Regions from separate parts of the Bradyrhizobium sp. HKCCYLS3070 genome, predicted to be linked through region 2. Evidence: predicted binding sites of a transcription regulator. Region 2 holds the regulator's gene; the other holds the start of a gene.
What was found. Region 2 encodes PhoB, which activates phosphate uptake and scavenging genes when phosphate is short. Its sites were predicted from a motif close to TGTCATNNANCTGTCAT; they were not measured.
Positions count from the first base shown of each region.

Region 1: a site for PhoB is predicted at 1,553-1,569, ahead of phnF (phosphonate metabolism transcriptional regulator PhnF). Genes of this name have one in related genera too.

Region 1 covers NZ_JBNPTI010000006.1:10,547-13,952, reverse strand. The annotation lists gene ACQR03_RS19955 (carbon-phosphorus lyase complex subunit PhnI) at 1-418, opposite strand, end outside; gene phnH (phosphonate C-P lyase system protein PhnH) at 422-1,033, opposite strand; gene phnG (phosphonate C-P lyase system protein PhnG) at 1,033-1,488, opposite strand; gene phnF (phosphonate metabolism transcriptional regulator PhnF) at 1,608-2,333, shown strand; gene ACQR03_RS19935 (phosphodiesterase) at 2,369-3,211, opposite strand; gene ACQR03_RS19930 (ABC transporter ATP-binding protein) at 3,219-3,406, opposite strand, start outside.
Region 2 covers NZ_JBNPTI010000005.1:356,430-359,835, forward strand. The annotation lists gene ACQR03_RS19220 (trypsin-like serine protease) at 121-1,437, opposite strand; gene phoB (phosphate regulon transcriptional regulator PhoB) at 1,584-2,291, opposite strand; gene phoU (phosphate signaling complex protein PhoU) at 2,308-3,024, opposite strand; gene pstB (phosphate ABC transporter ATP-binding protein PstB) at 3,055-3,406, opposite strand, start outside.

The DNA of each region.
Region 1 (3,406 bases), on a different contig from region 2:
CCGGCTCGGCGGCGGCCGCCAACTGCGGATCGAGCAGCCGATGCGTATAGTCGAAGGTCGGCCCGAGCACCTGGCCGCCCGGAATGTCCTTGAAGGTCGACGAGACGCGCCGCTGCACCCGCATCGCACCGGTGTCGACCGGCTCGGTCGCACCGAAGCGCGGCAGGGTCGCGCGGAAGGCACGCACCAGGAAGATCGCCTCGATCAGATCACCGCGTGCCTGCTTGATTGCGAGCGACGCGAGCTCGCGGTCGTACAGCGAGCCCTCGGCCATCACGCGATCGACGGCAAGCCCCAACTGCTCGGAGATCTGCGCCAGCGAAAGTTCGGGCACATCGCGATCACCCCGGCGTTCATGCGCCAGCAGCCGGTGCGCGTTCTCGATGGCGCGCTCGCCACCCTTGACGGCAACATACATGCCTCACTCTCCTGCGGAAACGAGTCGGGTCGTTCGCGGGATGGCGACGATGGACGAGCCATCGACCAGCACCACATCGACACCACGCGGAAACAGCTTCTCATTGATCGACAGCCGCTCGAACAGATCGGCGGGCGCGACCGTTGCACGGAACGATGTCGTCCCGTCGATGCCTGGACCGCGCAGCTTGAACGCCGGCCCTCCGGACAAGCTCGGCACCTGCAGGATCAGCGTCGTCGAGCGATCAGGGTATTCAGCACTGCCGAGCGCGAATGAATCCAGATCAGGCAGCGCTTCGGGGTCCGCCGCCACCGCAAAGCAGGCGAGCGCGGCATCGGCGACGATCGGCGCCCCGGTGTGAAACTTGAGCCAGGCGCCGACCTCGGGCGTGCCGGCGAGCGGCGCATCGAGCCAGATCGGCGTATCGTGATCGAACAAGGTCAACGCGATCGCGGCAGCACCAGGCATCAACGACGACGGCCGGCCGACATTGCCCTCGACCTGCCGCACATTGCCCGGACGCGCCATGGCCTCCATGACGGTACGGAAGGTGGATTGCGCGGACAGAACATTGTCGGCGAAACCGTGTTGCAGATCGGATGCCGCGAGACCCATCAGCCCTCTCCTCGCACCATGGTGTAGAAATCGACACGCGTGGCCGCAGCCTCCTCCGCTCGATGCTCCCGCGATGCGCGCATCTGCTCCTGCAGCGGCGCGACCACCTGAGTCTCGATCGATCGCGCATGGCTCGACGACTGGATCATCGCGTCACACAGCGCCATCAGACGCGCCTTGCCGGCGTCTCGTCCGAGCACATAGCCGAACCCGACCTCGCCGCTCTCCAGCCGTACCGCGGCGCGCGACACCGTCGCTTCGCCGACATTGAACGGCGCGCCATCACCGCCGATCCGGCCCCGCAGCATCACGAGACCATTCTCCGCCGGACGCAGGTCGCGATACTCAGGCAGCGCCAGTCCGTCGAGCCTGGCGCGGATGTCCGCATGCGAGGCATGCGCCAATACCCGCATCGCCGTCCTGCGCCGGTCCTGCATCGCGGTCTCGCCTTCCATCTTCACCCCGAACTTGCTATCGCGAAGTTGTCTATGTTAATAGACAACTTCGTAACGAAGCGCCATGACTGTTTGATGACATGGGCGTGATTTTCAGGTCGCGCAGCGGAGAACCGCAGATGAGCATGCAGGGCGCTGACTCGGGCGTGGCACTGTGGCGCCGGGTGGCCGACGGCATCGAGCGCGACATCGCCGACGGCCGCTTCGCGGCCGGCACCCGCCTGCCCGGCGAGACCGAGATCGCCGAAACCTACCGCGTCAACCGTCATACGGTGCGTCGCGCGCTCGCGACCTTGGCCGAGCGCGGCCTCGTGCGCGCCGAGCGCGGCAGCGGCACTTATGTCGAAGCGCCTCGTCTGTCATATCCCCTGAGATCGCGAACCAGGTTCTCCGAGATCGTGGGCGCCGGCGGGCGCGAGCCGCGCGGACAGTTGATCGCAGCGTCCGAAGAGTCGGCGACGCGCGAACTCGCGCACGCGCTCCGACTGAAGACGGGGGCGCCGCTGGTCCGAATCGAGGCACTGCGTCTTGCCGACAAGACCCCCATCTGCGTCAGCACGTCCTGGCTGTCGTCCGAGCGATTTCCCGAGGCCGGCCACATCTTCGCATCGCTCCGCTCGATGACGGCGCTGCTTGCGCACTACGGCATTCGCGACTATCGCCGCGGCGCGACCAGGATCACGGCGGCCATCGCCGACGCGAGCGACGCCGCACGGCTCGACCTCGCGCTGGGCCGTCCGGTGCTGGTGGTCGACAGCACCGACATCGATGCCGATGGGACGCCGCTGGTCAGCAAGCGCTCGCGCTTCGCGGCGGAGCGCGTGACGTTCGAGGTCGAGAGCTAGACCAGACCCCGCCGCCTCGCTTCGTTCTTGCGCCCTCAGTCGATGAGCGTGCCGTCCTGATTGAAGAACGGATGCGGCCCGTCGAAATCCCCGATCGGCACCTGATGCGTGACGACCGTTCCAAATCCCGGTCCCGGAAACCAGGCATGTAGGTGAAAGGCCGGTGGCTCGATCCGGAAGGATGGCGGGCGAAGCTCGGCCAGGTCGAGCGCGACGGCATGGTTCGGTGCCGGGCAGATCGTGCAGGGGATGCCCGCAAACCGGGTCAGCGTCGCGCGATGAACGTGACCGCACCCGATCAGTTGCACCCGCGGATGGCGCGTGAGGACGGCCGCGAGATCGTCGGCGTTGCGCAGGTTCTGCCGGTCCATGTGCCAGATGCCAGTGGCGAACGGCGGGTGGTGCAGAAACAGCAGGGCCGGCCTTTCGCTGGATCCGGCCAGCGCGGCGTCGAGCCATTGCAGACTCGCTTCATCGAGCTCGCCATGCGGATGGCCGGGCACGCTGGAATCGAGCAGAAGCAGATCGAGATCGGCCAACTCCACGCACCGGTTCAGCGGACCGGTGGGTTGACCATGCAGAGCGTCCGGAAACGCCGCGCGCATCAGCTCGCGTGAATCGTGATTGCCGGGCACGGCGACGAATGGAGTTTCGAGCTCGGCGAGAAGATCCTTGAGATGATCGTACTCGGCCGACGACGGCGTATCGACGAGATCGCCCGAGATCACCACCAGATCGAATTTCGGCTCGAACCGGTTGAGCTCCGTGATGCAACGGGCCAGCGCGCGCGCCGTATTGACGCGGCGGTAGGCGAGCCGGCCGGGCGCCTTGATGTGCAGGTCGGATATCTGGGCGATGACGACGGGGCTCTTGGTCATCAGCAGATCAGCCTTTCTCCGGCAACAGCCGAATGGAGTCCGGGGCAATCCATAGGCCGATCCGCTCTCCCGCAGCGACCCTGATCGAATTCGGCGCGTCCACGGTCAGTGCAATTGAGGCGGCGTCGCGGACGATGATCCGCTGCCGGTCGCCGACAAAGCGGACGCTGTCGACGACGCCAGTCAGACTCGATG
Region 2 (3,406 bases):
AGCTGCAGGAAAACGTGGGCGGCCCTTCCCGGATTGCCCTCTCGCTTGGCAACCCGCTATCCAGTCACGCACAGATCATGACCAGCGGCGGGACATCTTCTTCTCTCGCCCCTCCTTCGCTCACCGCATCGAGGCACTCTGTGCCGTGATCTCGCGCCGCACGACCGCCTCGAACTGGCTCGCGGGGGCGGCGAACATCAGCCGGGTCTCCTCGTGGAACGCCGAGAAGATGCCGACCACGGCCGGCTGTCCGCCGACTTCGGCCATGATGGGGGAGCCCGAATAGCCGAAATTGGCGAGGCAATGCACCGTCAGCAGCATCCCGTCCTTGGTCATGCCGGCGCTGCAATTGCGCTGGCCGGTCGGCGAATAGCGCCGCTCCTGGCCATAGCCGATCTCGGAGATGGTTCCGGCCGTGGTCGCAGCCTGCAATTCCTCGCGCGTCAGCGCCCTGACCTCAACCGGCTTCGACGGCAGCGCGTCCTTCAGCACGATCAGCGCCCAATCGGCGGGCGAGCGGTCGAGCGACCATCTGTCGTGCCGGGTCGGGACGAAATCGGGCGCCACGATCAGCTTGTCGGCGACCGACGATGCCGCCGGCGTGCCCCTGTTCATGCCGGCCAGGAAGCGGACGTTGCCGGGGCTGACCTGCGCCACGCCGTTGAACACGCAATGCGCCGCGGTGAGCACGACGCGCGGCGCGACCAGCGTGCCGGTGCACCAGCCGCCGGTCGAGTATTGCGCGACGGTGACGACGCCGATCGACGACGCCGGCCACGAGGTGGGATCGACGACCTCGCCGATGTGGCGGTCGAGCCCGAGCAGTTGCTCCGGACGCGGAGCGGCGATGCCGGCCTCCGCCGATTCCGGCTTCGGCCGCCAGGCCGCAATGGCACTCTGAGCCTGGACGCGCTGCGGCTCGGTCAACTTGACCCGCTGCACGTCGCGGCCGGCCGATCGCACGCCGCTACGGCCCGCCATCACCAGCCAGGCATAGCCCTGCACGACGTCCTGTTTCACACCGCGGCCGTCGAGCAGCATCAGGCCGAGCATGTATTGCGACTGGGCGAAGCCCTGCGCCGCGGCGCGGCTGAACCAGCGGCCGGCTTCGCCGTAATTGCTCGCAACACCTTCGCCATTGACGTAGGCGATGCCGAGATAGTGTTGCGCGGCAGCGAGCCCCTGATCGGCGGCCTTGCGGTACCACGCCAGCGCCTCGGCGGGGTTGCGCGGTTGGCCCCAGCCGAAGGCGTGCATGAAGCCGACGTCGAACTGCGCCCGCGCATCGCCCTTGGCGGCCAGCGGCAGCAGCCGTCGCATCGCCGCCGCATGCTGCCCGTTGCCTGCCGCCGCGACCGCGTCTTCGAGCTCGGCGGCCGTGGCGCCCGCCGCGCCGCCGAGCAGCACGGCAAGAGATATGATGATGGTCTTGATCAAGGGCGTCCGCTGGCACCGAAACATCGTGACGGCCACGAAGCAGACACGATCAAGACGGCGGCGGCGTGGCGGAAAGCGGACCGCGATCTCCTCAATCGGGCCGCCTCGCGTCTCACACCTGCTGCGTCCTCACGCCGGATCGCCCCTTACACCTGCTCGCTCTTGGCGAAGCGATCATCGAGCGCATAACCGGCGCCGCGCACGGTGCGGATCGGGTCCTGCTCGCGGCCGGGATTGAGCAGCTTGCGCAGGCGGCCGATATGGACGTCGACGGTGCGCTCGTCGATGTAGATGTCGCGGCCCCAGACACTGTCGAGCAGCTGCTCGCGGCTGAACACGCGGCCGGGATGCTCCAGGAAGAACTCGAGCAGGCGGTATTCGGTCGGGCCGAGATCGATCGGCCTACCAGAGCGCGCCACGCGGCGCTTCTCGCGGTCGAGCTCGATGTCGCCATAGGACAGCACGGTCGCCAGCCGCTCCGGACTCGCCCGCCGCAGCAGGCCTTTCACCCGCGCCAGAAGCTCCGGCACCGAGAACGGCTTGACGATGTAGTCGTCGGCGCCGGTCGCGAGGCCGCGCACGCGCTCGCTCTCCTCGCCGCGTGCGGTGAGCATGATGATCGGCAACTGCCGGGTCTCGGTCCGCGCCCGCAGGCGGCGGCACAGCTCGATGCCGGACAGGCCCGGCAGCATCCAGTCGAGCACGACGAGATCGGGAACACGCTCCTTCAGGCGCGTGTCGGCTTCGTCGCCGCGCGCCACTGTCTCGACCTCGTAGCCTTCGGCCTCGAGGTTGTAGCGCAGCAGCGTCGTCAGCGCCTCCTCGTCCTCCACCACCAGAATTCGGGCGCCCATGTCTGAACCGTCTCTCTCAGTTGCCGGGGATCGTCGATGCGAAGCTCGTCATGTCGCCCTTCGGGCGCTTGTCCATGATCTGCTGGCCTTCGATCATATAGAACACCGTCTCGGCGATGTTGGTCGCGTGATCGCCGATGCGCTCGATATTCTTGGCGCAGAACATCAGGTGGATGCAGAACGAGATGTTGCGCGGATCCTCCATCATGTAGGTCAGGAGCTCGCGAAACAGCGAGGTGCAGATGGCATCGACTTCCTCATCGCCCTTCCACACCGTCATCGCCGCCGGCAAATCGTGCGCGGCATAGGCGTCCAGCACCGTCTTGACCTGCGACTGCACGAGATCGGTCATGTGCTCGAGCCCGCGGATCAGCTTCAGCGGATGGAAGTCGCTCTCCAGCGCCGCGACGCGCTTGCCGATGTTCTTGGCGAGGTCGCCGATGCGCTCCAGATCGGTCGCCACGCGCATCGCGCCGACGATCTCGCGCAGGTCGACCGCCATCGGCTGTCGCCGGGCGATGGTGAGAACGGCGCGCTCCTCGATGATGCGCTGCAGCTTGTCGACCTCGGCGTCGGTGGCGACCACCTTCTGGCCGAGCGCGATGTCGCGTCGCACCAGCGCATCGACGGAATCGACGATCAGCCGCTCGGCGAGGCCGCCCATCTCCGATACCAGACGGGTGAGGTCCTGCAGATCGCTGTCGAACGCCTTGGCGGTATGTTCACTGGCCATGATGATCTCCTGAAGACAATGTCGTCGGCGTCAGCCGAACCGGCCGGTGATGTAATCCTGGGTCCGCCGATCGCTCGGCGAGGTGAAGATCTTGCTGGTGTCGTCGAACTCGATCAGCTCGCCGAGATACATGAAGGCGGTCTTGTCGGAGACGCGCGCCGCCTGCTGCATGTTATGCGTCACGATGGCGATCGTATAGTTTTCGGCGAGTTCCTGGATCAGCTCCTCGACCTTGGCGGTCGAGATCGGATCGAGCGCCGAGCACGGCTCGTCGAACAGGATCACCTCCGGCCGGACCGCCACGGTACGCGCGATGCACAGCCGCTGCTGCTGGCCGCCGGACAGCGACAGGCCCGAGGCGTTGAGCTTGTCCTTGACCTCG